DNA from 2 places in the Georgenia halophila genome. Region 1 is predicted to be linked to the other one. Evidence: riboswitches for the same ligand, from Rfam matches in the RefSeq annotation. Region 1 holds a riboswitch; the other holds the start of a gene.
The links. Region 1 has a riboswitch for ZMP and ZTP ahead of purH (bifunctional phosphoribosylaminoimidazolecarboxamide formyltransferase/IMP cyclohydrolase). Riboswitches for the same ligand answer to the same signal wherever they lie in the genome.
Positions count from the first base shown of each region.

Region 2: another riboswitch for ZMP and ZTP. It lies ahead of glyA (serine hydroxymethyltransferase); the one in region 1 lies ahead of purH (bifunctional phosphoribosylaminoimidazolecarboxamide formyltransferase/IMP cyclohydrolase).

Region 1 is NZ_BAABGN010000004.1:324,366-332,037, forward strand. It holds gene ABD907_RS06795 (NAD(P)/FAD-dependent oxidoreductase) at 1-1,161, shown strand, start outside; gene ABD907_RS06800 (hypothetical protein) at 1,261-1,686, opposite strand; gene purH (bifunctional phosphoribosylaminoimidazolecarboxamide formyltransferase/IMP cyclohydrolase) at 1,809-3,461, opposite strand; ZMP/ZTP riboswitch at 3,517-3,607, opposite strand; gene purN (phosphoribosylglycinamide formyltransferase) at 3,655-4,290, opposite strand; gene ABD907_RS06815 (hypothetical protein) at 4,333-4,815, shown strand; gene ABD907_RS06820 (cell division protein PerM) at 4,888-6,480, opposite strand; gene ABD907_RS06825 (helix-turn-helix domain-containing protein) at 6,509-6,721, shown strand; gene ABD907_RS06830 (Clp protease N-terminal domain-containing protein) at 6,805-7,353, shown strand; gene sucD (succinate--CoA ligase subunit alpha) at 7,522-7,672, opposite strand, start outside.
Region 2 is NZ_BAABGN010000002.1:267,591-275,262, reverse strand. It holds gene ABD907_RS02875 (FG-GAP-like repeat-containing protein) at 1-2,742, shown strand, start outside; gene ABD907_RS02870 (right-handed parallel beta-helix repeat-containing protein) at 2,870-4,189, shown strand; gene ABD907_RS02865 (GNAT family N-acetyltransferase) at 4,232-4,756, shown strand; ZMP/ZTP riboswitch at 4,812-4,898, shown strand; gene glyA (serine hydroxymethyltransferase) at 4,943-6,241, shown strand; gene ABD907_RS02855 (bifunctional methylenetetrahydrofolate dehydrogenase/methenyltetrahydrofolate cyclohydrolase) at 6,238-7,119, shown strand; gene ABD907_RS02850 (exodeoxyribonuclease III) at 7,215-7,672, shown strand, end outside.

The DNA of each region.
Region 1 (7,672 bases):
ACGGTGCCGCCGTACGACCGGCCCCCGCTGTCGAAGGAGCTCTTCGCCCGCACCGAGCCCCGGTGGCTCTCCGACGACGGGCTCGGTGACTTGACCGAGCTGGCCGACCGCGTCGTGCTCGGCCACCGGGCCGTCGCCATGCGTGCCGGCGAGAGCTGGGCCGAGGTCGACGTCGAGGCGGTCGAGACCGGGACGGGAGCCGGGGCTGGGGCCGCGACGTACCGGGCGGACGTCGTCGTCCTCGCCGTCGGCGCGCACGCCGTCGCCCCGTCCTCCTGGCGTGGCGCGGTCACGCTGCACCGGGCCGACGATGCCGACCGGCTGCGTGGGCTGCTGCGGCCGGGGCGCCGCCTCGTCGTCGTCGGGGCCGGGTGGATCGGTGCCGAGGTCTCCGGACTCGCCGCGGCCCAGGGCTGCGACGTCACCGTCGTGGAGGCGGCGCCGGCGCCGTTGGCGCGGCAGGTCGGCACCGCCGTCGGGCGGCACCTGGTGCCGTGGTACGCGGAGGCAGGTGTGGACCTGCGCTGCTCGACGCCCGTCCACGACGTCCGCCCGGGCGAGGTGGAGCTGGCCGGCGGCGAGGTGCTGCCGGCCGACGTCGTCCTCGCCGCGACGGGCGTGCGGCCGGCGACCGCATGGCTCGAGGGTTCGGTCCCGCTCACGCCGGGCGGCGCGATCCCCGTCGACGCCGCAGGCCGGGTGACCGGCGCGCCACCGTCCGTCCGCGCCGTCGGCGACTGCACGGACATGACGGTGGCCGGGCTGGGCACCGTGCCCGGCGGGCACTGGGACGCCGCGCTGACCCAGCCCGCCGCCGTCGTCGCCGGTCTGCTCGGCGGCGAGCAGCCGCCGACGCCGGCGCCGTACGTGTTCTCGACCCAGTTCGGCCGCCACCTGACCCTGGTGGGCCGGTCCGGTGATGGCGCACGGGTCGTCTACCGCGGCGATCCGACGGGTCCGGCGTGGACGGCCCTCTTCGTCGAGGACCGCCCCGGCTCGACCGTGCGCCTGGTGGCCGGGTTCACCGCCGACCGGCCGCGCGACGTCGGGCCGTTGCGCCGCCTCCTCGTCGGAGGGGCCAGGCCGGCGCTGGACGTCGAGAAGGCCGCCGACCCGGCCGTTCCGCTCAAGAAGGCGCTCGCCTGGCGCGATCGCGCGTAGCCGAACGGACCAATCGGCTCCGGGCCGGCACGAGCGGTACCACCCCAGTCACATCCGACACACCAGTCCCCGAACGGTCCGTTCGGCTACGACACTCGGTCAAGGACGCCGGTAGCTGCGCGGGTCGTAGGTCGTCTTCGGGCGCTCCGGCTCGTCCGCCGCCTCGCGGAACTCCCCGGAGAATTCACCGGGAACCTCCTCGGCGAGCTCCTCGGCCGTCCCGCCGGACTCCTCGGCCGCCTCGGCGATCGACTCCATCCGCGGTGCGAGCACCTGGATGACGACCGCCGCACCGACCAGCGCACCGGCGACGGTGAGGAGCACCCGCTCGACGGAGGCCATCATGGGCGAGAGCCACGCCATCGTCATGTAGAAGCCCTCGCTCGGACTGTCGTAGCCGCCGACCTCGCCCCAGAGGGCCGGCATGCCTCGTTCGAGGAAGACCCGCCACGCGATGCTCAGCGTGAACCCGACGACGGCGAGGATCACCGCGGCGACGACGCACTTCTTGCTCGCAGGATGCACACCGGGCTCCCAACCTCGACCACAGGACCGGTCACGACGCTACGCGTGCCGCCACGCCGCCCGTGGTCGTTCCGTGACGCAGGTTCCCGCGGCTCAGTGGAAGAGACGCAGGTTCCCGCGGCTCAGTGGAAGAAGTGCCGCGTGCCGGTGAGGTACATGGTGACCCCGGCGGCCTGCGCGGCCTCCACCACGGCGTCGTCCCGCATCGACCCACCCGGCTGGACGACGGCGGTGACGCCGGCGTCGAGGAGCACCTGGAGCCCGTCGGGGAACGGGAAGAACGCGTCGGAGGCGGCCACGGCACCGTGCGTGCGCCGCGGAGCGGCCCCACCGACGTTCTCGGCTCCACCGGCGCCGTCGACGTCTGAGGCGACCTCCACGCCGAGGGTGTTGGCGCGTTCGACGGCGAGGCGGCAGGAGTCGACGCGGTTGACCTGGCCCATGCCGATGCCGACGCTCGCGCCGTCGTGGGCGACGAGGATCGCGTTGGACTTGGCCGACCGGCACGCCTTCCAGGCGAACGCCAGGTCGGCGAGCAGCTCGGGAGAGGCGGCCTCGCCTGCAGCGAGCGTCCAGGTGGAGGGGTCGTCGCCGTCGGCGTCGACGTGGTCGCGCATCTGCACGAGGATCCCGCCGCTGATCTGGCGGATCTCCGCGGGCCGCTCCCCCGTCGGCGCCGGGCAGCGCAGGACGCGGATGTTCTTCTTCGCCTGGAGGACCTCCAGCGCGCCGTCCTCGTAGTCGGGTGCGACGACGACCTCGGTGAAGACGCCGGCGACCTGGTTCGCCATCTCCACCGTGACGGGCCGGTTCGTCGCGATGACCCCGCCGAACGCGGAGACCGGGTCGCAGGCGTGCGCCTTGCGATGAGCCTCCGCGATGTCGGCCCCGACGGCGATGCCGCACGGGTTGGCGTGCTTGATGACGGCCGCGGCGGGCTCGTCGAAGGTGTACGCAGCGCGGCGTGCGGCATCGGTGTCGACGTAGTTGTTGTAAGACATCGCCTTGCCGTGGAGCTGCTCGGCGCCGGCGAGGCCGGCGGGTCCGGCGGTGTCGCGGTAGAGCGCTGCTGCCTGGTGCGGGTTCTCGCCGTAGCGCAGCGCCTCGCCCTTGTCCCAGGTCTCGCCGACGAAGTCGGGCCAACCGTCCTCGGCACCGACGTAGGACCCGGCGAACCAGTTGGCGACCGCGACGTCGTAGGCCGCGGTGTGGGCGAACGCCTCGGCGGCGAGCTGCTTGCGCTGATCGAGGGTGAATCCGCCCGCGGCCACGGCGTCGAGGGCGTCGGCGTACCGAGCGGGTGAGGTGACGATCGCGACCGAGGGGTGGTTCTTCGCCGCCGCGCGCACCATGGACGGGCCGCCGATGTCGATCTGCTCGACGCACTCGTCCGGGGTGGCGTCGGAGTCCACGGTCTCGGTGAACGGGTAGAGGTTCGAGACGACCAGGTCGAACGGCTCGATGCCGAGGTCGGCGAGCTGGTTGACGTGGGTCTCGAGGCGCCGGTCGGCGAGGATGCCGGCGTGGACCCGCGGGTGCAGCGTCTTGACCCGCCCGTCCAGGCACTCGGGGAACCCGGTGAGGTCCTCGACCTTGGTGACCGGGACGCCGACCTCGGTGATGAGCCGGGCGGAGCCGCCGGTGGAGACGAGCTCGACACCGGCCTCGTGCAGCCCGCGGACCAGGTCCTCCAGCCCGCACTTGTCGTAGACGGAGACGAGGGCGCGACGGACGGGCACGCGGTTCGAGGCGGTACCGGCGGGCTGGCTGGTCAACTGACGCTCCTGGATGTGTCGACGACGGGGCTCAGGCACCCGGACGGGCACCCGATCCCGGCACCCAGGCGTGCGGTGCGCTGCAGGGTGGTTCCGGCCGCTCCCCGGTGGTGTGCTCCACCTTCTCGCCAGTCACGGCCGGGACCCACTCTAGCGAACTAGGCGGGCGGGTGAAGCGGCGCGGTCGACCGGGTCAGGCCCCGATGCGGACCCTGCGCCCCTCGATCTGCCAGCCCTCCCGGGCCAGCCGCCCCACCAGCTCGACGAGCTGTCCGCGCTCGGCGGCCTTGATGCGTTCGGTGAGGCTCTCCACGTCGTCGTCGTCGAGAACCGGGACGGCGACCTGGGCGACGATGGCGCCGGTGTCGACCCCGGCGTCGACGAAGAAGAGCGTGGCGCCCGTGATCTTGACGCCGTAGGACAGCGCGTCCCGCGGCCCGTGCATGCCCGGGAACGCGGGCAGCAGCGAGTTGTGCGTGTTGAGGTAGCGGTCCTCGAAGCGTTCGAGGAAGAGCGGTCCGCTGAGCTTGAGGAACCCGGCCGAGACGACGAGGTCGGGGTCGTGCGCGGCAACCTGCTCGGTCAGCGCAACATCCCACGCGGCCCGGTCGTCGTGGTCGCGGACCCGCTCGACGAAGGTCGGCAAACCGGCCCGGCGAGCCAGGTCGATCCCGCCAGCACCTTCTCGGTCCGCGCCGACGGCGACCACCTGGGCGCCGTACTCCGCGTCACCGGTGGCCTCGAGCAGGGCGGCGAGGTTGGAACCTCCGCCGGAGACGAGCACGACGATCCTGGCCGGACGGCGCGTCGTGACGGAGTGGGAGTCGATCACCTGGGCGAGAGTAGTCGGCTCGTGGGACATGATGGGTTCATGCCCGACCAGCAGTCTCCGCCACCCTCACCACCCGGCAGACCGTACGGCTCGCCCCGAGACCAGCACGAGGAACCCGACGAGGAGACCCAGAAGAGGGCGATGCGCCTGGTCCGGGTCTTCGGTCTCGCGCTGCTGATCACGGTCGCCCTCTCGCTCATGGCGCCGCCGTGGCCCGTCCCGATCGTGACGGCCGTCGTGGCGGTCGGGTCGCTCGTCCTGGGCATCGTCGCCCTCGTGCGGGTGCGTTCCGCCAAGGTGCGGGGGGCCACGCCGGCGGTGCTCGCCGTCGGGCTCGTGGTGGCGGCGTTCATGGCGCTGACGATGTCCGGGCAGATCGTGCTGTGGCGCGAGTACAGCGCGTACTCCGAGTGCATGGACTCGGCGATCACGCAGCAGGCGCAGGACGGCTGCCTCGCCGAGTTCGAGAACTCGCTCCAGGAACGGATGGACGAGATGCAGCAGATGATGCAGACCGGCTGAGGCCGCACCGCGGGGCGCGGCGGGACGGCGAGCCCTTCCTCACCCAGCGCTGTCACAGGGGCGAGCCCTGCCTCAGGGACCGGCGTCGCGGGACCACGCGGACAGCGATGGTCCGCTCCAGCCCTCCCCGACTCGTGGCTCCTGCGCCGGCCCGGACAGTGCCTCTTCCGCCGGCGATGCCTCCTCCGGCGTCCCGGCGCTGCGGTCCGGGGCGGCGCCGTCCTCCTGCCGTTCTTCGCCGTCGCGGTCGGTGTCCTCGCGGTCGGCCTCCTCGCGGTGGGCGTCGTGGGCTTGCCCGGTGGCGGTCGCCACGTCCGCCGCAGCAGCGACCGGCCCGACGCTTCTGCGCCGGGAGAGCCGTTCGGAGGCCCCGGAGACCCGTTCCCGGGCACGGCGGGCGCCGAGGCCGACCAGCTCCGCCGTGCGCGGGTGCAGGACGACCACGGTCAGCAGTAGTGCCGCCCCGACCTCGGCAAGCAGCATGCCGGCCACAGCGGGCGGCTCGGCGCCGATCTCGGCCATGCGTCCCGGGCCGATTCCGCCGGACGCCGCGTACGTGAGGACCGCAGCGGCGAGGGCCACGACGACGGCGGCCAAGATCGCGGTGCCGACGGACTCCGCCAGGGCTCGTCCGGAGGCGCGCCGGTGCAGCAAGACTCCGACGATCACACCGACCGCGACGGGCACGACCACCACCCACGTCGGCCCCGGTGCCTCCGGCGAAGGCAGGCCACCGAGCAGCGGGATTGCGGGCAGGGGTGCCGGCACGGCCTCCCCGGCGGCGAAGTGTGTCCCGGCGCCGAAGGCGAACCCGGGGCCGGCGCTCCACGCCAGTGCCCACACGGCCACAGTGGGCAGGTAGAGCAGCTGGGCCGCCGTCATGACGACCAGACCGACCGGGGCGAGCATGTAGGCGTCCTGGACCATCCGGACGCGGTCCCAGCCGGTGACCAGGGCCACGACCACCAGAGCGAGGGACACCAGCGCCAGGGCCAGCAGGATCCAGCCCGCGCCGCGGAGGCCGTCACGGACCCACGCGGGAACGCCGGCCGACCATGCCGGGGCCGGCGCGCCCGAGCGGCGCGCCGCGAGCACCGTGCCGAGCGTCGACACCACCGCACCACCGAGCAGGGCACCGAGACGTCCACCCGGCGCGGCCAAGGTCGCCACCAGCACCGACAGGACGAACCCGACGACGGCGAAGGAGGCGGCCCCGTAGCCGGCGATCCGTAGCCGCCGGACGGCGGCGTAGACGACACCGACGCTCAGCAGCGTCATCCCGAGCGGCACCACGGACACCGTGCCCTCGCCGACCGTCATGTCGCCGCCGTGCGCCAGGAGCCACAGCGCGGTGCCGGTGCCCGCGGCGCTCTGCCAGGAGGCGTCGCCCAGCGCCGGAGCCGCTGCCGTTGCGATGTAGGCGGCCACGGCGGGCACGGCGACAGCGAGCCAGCTCAGCACCGCCGCCTCGACTCCGCTGACCAGCCCGCGCAGCCAGCCCTCCGGCAGCCGACCGGACCCGCCGGGTCTCGGGGCGCCGGCCGCCCGGGACGGGCGCGTCTGCGTGGTGGTGGCCATCGCCCCATCGTCGCCCCGCCGCCGCGCCAGCCCCGCCTGCCCGTGCGGCGTGTCGGGGGCGAGCTGGACGTCAACATGCGTTGACACGGCCGCAGCGTCAACCTACATTGACACCATGACGCTGACCGACACGGCTGATGCCGCCCAGAGCCCGGACCCGACCACCGGCCTCCGTGCCGTCCGCGCGCTTCGTGAGCTCGCAGAGCGGCTGGAGGTTCTCCAGGTCGAGCGTGCCCGGCAGCTCGGCTGGTCCTGGCAGGAGATCGCCGCCGAGCTGGGTGTGAGCCGGCAGGCGGTGCACAAGAAGCACGGGCGCCGACGCGCCTGACCGGCCTGACCGGCCTGACCGGCCTGACCGGCCTGACCGGCCTGACCGGCCGACCAGACCTCACTTAGATGGAGGACCAAGACATGTTCGAACGCTTCACCAAGGACGCCCGCGCCGCCGTCGTGCTGGCCCAGGAGATCGCCCGCGAGGCGAGCTCCGCGAGCATCGGGCCGGAGCACGTCGCGCTCGGCGTGCTCGACGTGGACGGCAGCGGCGCTCGTGCGCTGCGCGACGCCGGGATCGACCCGGCCTCGGTGGCCGACCGGCTCCGGGACATGGTCCGGGAAAGCGGTCTCGACGCCGACGCGCTGGCGTCGCTCGGCATCGACCTGGAGCGGGTCAGCCGGAGCGCAGACACGCTCTTCGGCACCGGTGCGCTGGAGCGGGCGGGCCGGGCCCTGCGCGGGAAGGGTCGGCGCGGCAGCCACATCCCGTTCACCGCGGACGCGAAGAAGGCGCTCGAGCTGTCCCTCCGGGAGGCGCTACGGCTGCAGGACAATGAGATCAACGACCGGCACGTGCTGCTGGGCGTTCTGCGTGGCGGTGGGCCGGCGGCTGAGGCACTGACAGGCACCGGCACGCAGGTCGCGACCGTGCGCACCGCCCTCGAGACGCGCCCCGAAGCGGCCTGAGCCCCCGGCGACGCCGCCCGCAGGTCACGCTCCGAACGAGAGTGTCGATCTCGTCGTCATAGCAGCAAGATCAACACTCTGGTCCCCGGCCGAGCCGCGACGGCGGGCGCACCCGGCGGGAGCGACCGCCGTCGTCGGGCTGGAGTGGCTGGAGCGGCCCCCGGGTGCTCAGGCGAGCAGCGAGCGAGCCAGGCGCGCGGTCTCGGACGGCGTCTTGCCGACCTTGACGCCGGCCGCCTCGAGGGCGACCTTCTTCGCCTCGGCCGTGCCCGAGGAGCCGGAGACGATGGCGCCGGCGTGGCCCATCGTCTTGCCCTCG
Region 2 (7,672 bases), on a different contig from region 1:
TTCGTCGACATGCAGCTCCTCGACGGTGACCCCTCGGACGTCGACCGCGCCTGGAGCACCCACCCGGAGCTCGGCGGTGACGACGTCGTCGTGACCGGCTCCGGAGGAGACGTCGTCCTCGCCGGCACGGGCGACGACCTGGTCCTCGCGGGCGACGGCAGGAACGTCGTGACCGGCGACGGTGCCCGGCTCACCGCCGACGGTGACCAGCCGCTGCGGTGGAACGAGCTCCTCGCACCGGACTCCCTCGAGCCATTCGCCCCCGGGACCGGCGGCTCGGACCGCATCTGGGGCGGCGACCAGGTCGACGTCGTCCTCGGTGGCCTCGGCGCCGACCGGATCGACCTCGGCGGCGGCCACGACCTCGCGGCCGGTGACCACGCGAGCCTCACCTGGGCGGAGGTGTCCGGAGCGCTCGCCGTGGCGTCGATCGTCTCGGTGGCCGTCGACCTCGGCGGCGACGACGTGGTGCTCGGTTGGTCCGGCGAGGACGTCCTGCTCGGCGGGACCGGCTCCGACGCCGTCGACGGCGGCACCGGCCGCGACCTTGTCGTCGGCGACACCGCCCGGCTCACCCGCGTCCTCGACCACCGAGACCCCCGGATGCGCGAGCTCACCGACGCGCTGATCTACTCGACCGACGAGGCCGACGCCGGCGCCGCCAACGTCTCCACCGCCTGGAGCCGCAGCCCCGACGGCCCGACCGACTGGTCGGACCTGCGGCTGGTGCTCACCGAGCACACCGAGACCACGCCGGCCACGCGGTACGGCGACGACTACCTCGCGGGCGGCCTGCACGACGACCTGCTGTTCGGTGGCCTCGGTGACGACGTGATCCAGGGCGACGGCTCGATCGACCTCGACCGCGACGGCGTCGTCGACACGGGCGCGCCCGGCCAGGGCGCCCGGGTCGGCCCCGCGCGCGACGCCGCCGGCCTCCTCGTGGTCACGCCGAGCCGCGGGAGCGCCGCGGACGGCGACGACTACGTCGAGGGCGGCGGCGGCGCCGACGTCGTCCTCGGCGGCCTCGGCCGCGACGACCTCGTCGGCGGCTCCTCCTCGATGTACGGGCTGGACACGATCGCCCAGCGTCCGGACGCCGGCGACCTGATCTTCGGTGGCGCGGGCGACGCGCACGACCGCAACGACCGCGTTGGCGGCCACGGCAGCGACTCCGACGTCGTCGTCGGCGACAACGGCGACATCCACCGCCTCGTCGGTGCCGACGGCGCGTACCTGACGTTCGTCTACGACACCCACGACGACCCGGTCCGCCTCCTGCCCCGCGCCGTCACGCTGCTCGACAGCACCCCCGGCGGGCCGGACGTGCGGCCCGACCTGTTCGACGTCACGCAGGCCGACGTGGCCGCCGCCGGGCGCGCCACCGCCGACGTCTGGGCCCCCGACGAGATCCACGGCGAGGGCGGCGACGACACCGTCTACGCCGGCGGCGGCAACGACGTCGTCTACGGCGACGCCGGCGACGACGACCTCGTCGGCGGCTGGGGCAGCGACTGGCTCTCCGGCGGCACCGGCACCGACGGCATCCTCGGCGACGAGGGCCGGATCGTCACCTCGCGCCACGGCTCGCTCGAGCCGCTCGCCGGCGTGACGACACCGACCACGCAGCGGACCATCTCCACCCCCGGCAACCACCAGGTCGCCGTCGTCAACCCGACCGGCACGCTGACGAAGACCGTGGACCTCACGCCGTGGTCGCTGCAGCCCGCCGGCTCCGCGCACGACCCGTACTTCGAACCGATGTACGCCGACGACCTGATCTTCGGCGGCCTCGGTACCGACTTCCTGCACGGCGGCGGTGGCGACGACGGCATCTCCGGCGCCGAGGCGCTCCCGCTCTCCTACGTGCCGGGCACCGCGCTCGGCCGCGCCGGCGGGGTGGTGCGCAACGACTTCCACCGCCCGGTCGCGGCGCCGGACCAGCTCCAGTTCGACCACGACCTCACCTACTTCGCCCTCTACAACCCGGACGACCCGCTGCGCCGCGTCACCCTCACCGCCGCCGGCACGCTCGACCCCACGGCGTCCGGCGACCGGATCTGGGTGCTCGGCTTCGACCATCTCGACGGCGACACCGTGGACGGACGCACCACCGACGGCGACGACGTGATCTTCGGCGACCACGGCAACGACTGGCTCGTCGGCGGCACCGGTTCCGACACGCTGTGGGGCGGCTGGGGCAACGACACCCTCGACAGCGACGACGACCCGACCACCGACGGCGGCGGCAACGTCACCGTCGACGGTGACACGGCCTGGGCGGACCGCGCCTTCGGCGGCGCCGGGGTCGACGTCCTCTCCGCGAACACGCAGGAGGACCGCCTCATCGACTGGTCGGGCGAGCTCAACTCCTACGTCGTGCCGTTCAACCCGTTCGGGCAGTCCGCCGTCTCACGACAGCCCTCACCCGGCATGTACACGTTTCTGTACGACCTGTCGTGGGCGCAGGGTGCCGACCGGACGATCGCCGCGCAGCTCGGCACCGACGCCGACCGCAACGGGGAGCCGTTCGGCGAGACCGGCCTGGTCACCCAGCGCGACTCCGGCCACTGGCAGGACCAGAAGGGCGGCCCCCGTGACCCTCAGCCCGGCAACGGCGGCGCCGGCGGCGCCGGCGGCGCCGGCGGCACGGCCGGCACCGGAGGCACCGGCGGCTCGGTCGAGGCGGATGACGGCTCGACGCACCCGGGCAACGGGAAGGGCCGGGGCAAGAAGCCGTGATGCGGGGGACGGGCCGCGAGCCAGGCCGTGCAAGTACGGCGTCGAATCGGCCACGGGCGGCCACGACCGGTCCTACGCTTGGACCGGGCAGGTGACCGCGACGGCGGTCCGTCGGGGGGAGTGCCTGGTGAGGAGACTTGCGGCGATCGCCGCGATGGCCGTGCTGCTCGCCGGCTGTGGTGGCGACGTGCAGCCGTCGGCCGGTGCCGGCAAGGCGGTGGAGACGGCGACCCGGGCGACTGCTGCGGCCGAGCGCGACGTGTGCGCCGTGCCCGTCGCGATCGTCGTAGACGCCGTGCAGGGCTACGTCGGCTCCTTCGGCACCGAACAGCTCGCCGAGGGGCAGACGGCGACGTCGCCGGTCGGATCCGCCGACAAGCCCGGGTCCGAGAAGGCGGCCTCGAGCGACGAGCCCCCCGCCGACGTCCTCTCCGACGCCGTCGCCGAGGCGCAGCGGGTCGCCGCGAAGGTCCGGTGCGCCGACGCCGACCTCGCCGCCGGCATCGCGGAGGGCCTCGAGACCGTGAGCGCCGACGGCGCGGTCGCGACCGCCGTCCGGGACCGGACGATCGCCACGATGACGGGCGCCGCGGCACCCGACCTCCCGCTCACGCCCGACGACGACCTCTCCCTCGCGGTCGCCGCCACCGAGTCCGGCGGCGTGATCGAGCTCGGCGCCGGCACGTGGGACCTCACGGAGCCGGTCGTGCTCCTCGGCGGGGTCACCCTCCGCGGCGCGGGCCCGGAGCGTACGGTCCTGAGATCGTCGGCACCGGAGGCGACGATCCTCGTCGCGACGGCCGACCGCGTGGAGCTGCGGTCGCTCGCGCTCGAGCGCGACCGCGCGGCCGTCGGGTCCGTGGTGGTCGGCGGCCCCTCGGCGTCGCTCGTGGTGGAGGACGCGGTGCTCAGCGGCGCGGTCGGCGACGAGAGCAGCGGCGGGGCGGGCATCCACATGTCCGCCCAGGGCGAGCAGGGTTCCGGCCGCGGCACCACCCTCGAGATCACCGACTCGGTCCTCCGGGACAACGGTTGGGCGGGGATCGCGGTGACGGGTGGGCACCGCGCCTCGGTCCTCGGCGCGACGTTCGAGGCGAACGGCCAGTGCGGCATCTGCTTCCTCGGCGCGGCCACCGGCTCCGTCGAGGACAGCACCTTCGACGGCAACACGGTCGGGTTCTACGCCGGCGACACGGCGTCCCCCGTCCTGACCGGCTCGACGATCACCGGGGGCGAGGCGGGCATCCAGGTCGGCGGCACCGCCGTCGCGGCGCTCGAGTCCACCACGATCCGTGGCAGCGGCCGTGCTGCGGTCATCTACACCGGGCAGGGCGGCGGCAGTGTCACAGGCCTGGTGTGCGAGCAGGTCGAGCACGGCATCGCCGTCGGTCCGGAGAGCACCCCGATACCGGGCGAGAACGCGTGCACCATCGCCTTCGCCGACTGATTCCGTGCGCGGACATCTGTGACCGGATGCCAAACTGTGCCCATGGACGACGTCAGGATCGACCTCATCACCGCCGACGGGGCCGGTGAGCTGCTCACCGTGCGGCGGGCGGCCTTCGTGACGGAGGCGCAGCTGTACGGCGACCCGAACCTGCCGGCGCTGACGCAGACGCTCACCGAGCTGGTGGCCGACATCGAGCGGGCCGACGTCGTCACGCTCGGCGCATGGCTCGGGCACCGTCTCGTGGGCTCGATACGCGTCGAGCTGGAGGCGGAGAAGGCCACGCTGGGGCGGCTCGCGGTCGTGCCGGACCTGCAGGGCCGGGGCATCGGCACCAAGCTGCTCATGGCCGTGCTGACGTACCTGCCCGAGCAGACCAAGGAGGTCTGGGTCTTCACCGGGCAGGACTCCAAGCACAACCTCGCGATGTACAACAAGGCGGGTTACGAGCACCAGTTCGACCAGCACACCGGTGACCTGACCTACGCGTACCTGCGTCGCATCCTGGGCGAGGACGACCCCGACGCCGACGAGGTGCTCGGCTCGATGGACGACGCGACCGCCTGACATCTCGCGGGACGGGGTGCCGGGGTGGACGAGCTCCGCCGTCGGGTGTGTACATTGGACGTGTCGTGACTGGCGCCGGGTGGATCACCACCGGGGAGCGACACGAGCAGCACCCCTGAGGTCGTACGCCTGGGCCGAGGGTCACCAGTGGAATACCACGCGCACGTGTGACCTTCGGAGGGAAGTATGAGCCAAACCACGACAAGGACTCCCGTGGCAGACCAGTCGCTCGCCGAGCTGGACCCCGAGATCGCGGCCGTCCTCGGCGGCGAGCTGGACCGCCAGCGCGGCACCCTCGAGATGATCGCCAGCGAGAACTTCGTGCCGCGCGCGGTTCTCGAGGCCCAGGGCTCCGTCCTGACCAACAAGTACGCCGAGGGCTATCCAGGCCGGCGCTACTACGGCGGCTGCGAGCAGGTCGACATCGCCGAGAACCTCGCCATCTCCCGCGCCTCCGCCCTCTTCGGCGCCGAGTACGCCAACGTCCAGCCGCACTCCGGAGCACAGGCCAACGCCGCCGTGCTGCACGCGCTCGCCGAGCCCGGTGACCCCGTCCTCGGCATGTCGCTCGCGCACGGCGGGCACCTCACCCACGGGATGAAGCTCAACTTCTCCGGCAAGCTGTACGACGTCTCCGCCTACGGCGTGGATCCCGACACCCACCGCGTCGACATGGACCTCGTCCGCCAGGCGGCGCTCGAGACCCGCCCGAAGGTCATCATCGCCGGGTGGTCCGCCTACCCGCGCCAGCTCGACTTCGGGGCGTTCCGGGAGGTCGCCGACGAGGTCGGCGCCTACCTGTGGACCGACATGGCGCACTTCGCCGGGCTGGTCGCGGCGGGCCTCCACCCGAACCCGGTGGCCGTCTCCGACGTCGTGTCCTCCACCGTCCACAAGACCCTCGGGGGGCCTCGCTCCGGTGTGCTCCTGGCCCAGGACAAGGAACGGTGGGCCAAGCGGCTCGACTCCGCCGTCTTCCCCGGGCAGCAGGGCGGACCGCTCATGCACGCGGTGGCCGCCAAGGCCGTGGCCTTCAAGCTGGCCGCCGGCGAGGAGTTCGCCGAGCGGCAGGAGCGCACGCTCGAGGGCGCCCGGATCCTCGCCGAGCGGCTGACCGCGCCCGACGTGCGCGGCGCGGGCGTCTCGGTCCTCACCGGTGGCACCGACGTCCACCTGGTCCTCGTCGACCTGCGGGACTCCGCGCTCGACGGCCGCCAGGCCGAGGACCTCCTCCACGACGCCGGCATCACCGTCAACCGCAACGCCGTGCCGAACGACCCGCGGCCGCCGCGAGTGACCTCCGGCCTGCGCATCGGCACACCCGCGCTGGCCACCCGCGGCTTCGGCGCGGCAGAGTTCTCGGAGGTGGCTGACATCATCGCCACCACCCTTCGCGACGGCTCGGCCACGGACGTCCTCGGCATGCGTGCCCGGGTCCGGGCCCTGACCGACAACTTCCCCCTCTACCCAGGACTGGACCAGTGACGGCACAGACTCTCGACGGCAAGGCGACAGCGGCAACGATCAAGGCGGAACTCACCGAGCGGGTCACCGCGCTCCGGGAGAGGGGCATCACGCCCGGCCTGGGCACCGTGCTCGTCGGTGACGACCCGGGCTCGAAGGCCTACGTGGGCGGCAAGCACCGCGACTGCGCCGAGGTCGGCATCTCCTCCATCCGCGAGGACCTGCCGGCGGACGCCAGCCAGGCCGACGTCGAGGCCGCCGTCGCGCGCCTGAACGCGGACCCGGCGTGCACCGGATACATCGTGCAGCTGCCCCTGCCGAAGGGCGTCGACGCCAACCGCGTGCTCGAGCTCATCGACCCGGGCAAGGACGCCGACGGTCTTCACCCGACCAACCTCGGTCGCCTCGTCCTGCGGGTCGCGGAGGAGATCACCTCCCCGCTGCCGTGCACGCCACGCGCCGTGCTCGAGCTGCTCGACCGGTACGGCATCGACCTGGCAGGCAAGGACGTGTGCGTCGTCGGGCGGGGCACCACGGTGGGCCGCTCCATCGGGCTGCTCCTCACCCGCAAGACCATCAACGCGACGGTGACGTTGACCCACACCGGCACCCGCGACCTGGCCTCGCACGTGCGCAACGCCGACGTGATCGTCGCCGCGGCGGGCAGCCCGGGAATCGTCACGCCCGACATGGTCAAGGCCGGCGCCGTCGTCCTCGACGTGGGCGTCTCGCGCGTCGAGGACCCCGAGACCGGCAAGGCCAGGCTGCGCGGGGACGTGGCCGACGGCGCTGCGGAGGTCGCGTCGTGGCTGTCGCCGAACCCCGGCGGCGTCGGGCCGATGACCCGCGCGATGCTGCTGGCCAACGTCGTCGACTCTGCGGAGCGCCAGGCCGGCTGACCCGCGACGGTCGGGCGGCGTGACAATCGGCACTCATGCCCGGAAATCGTCGGACCGGGGGCCGACGCGCCTGCCGTATCGGTCACGATTGAGGCATGCGAATCGCCTCCGTCAACGTCAACGGCATCCGCGCTGCCTACAAGCGCGGGATGGGTAGCTGGCTCGACGATCGCCGACCCGAGGTCCTGCTCCTGCAGGAGGTTCGCGCGACCGACGAGATCCTCGAGAACCACCTCGGCCACGAGTGGACGACGGCGCACCACGCCAGCGATTTCAAGGGGCGTGCCGGGGTCGCGGTGGCCAGTCGCCTGCCCGCCCGGGCGGTCCGGGTGGGCCTCGGCAACGGGGTCCCGGAGGCCGCCGTGGACACGGGCCGCTGGGTCGAGATGGACCTGGACGCTCCCGGCTCGGACCGTCCGCTGACGGCGGTCTCGGTCTACCTGCACTCCGGCACGGCGGGCACCGAGAAGATGGACCTGAAGTACGCGCACCTCGAGAAGGTCACCGCGCGGCTCTCGGAGCTCGCGCGGCAGGCGGCGGCGGGGGAGCGGGA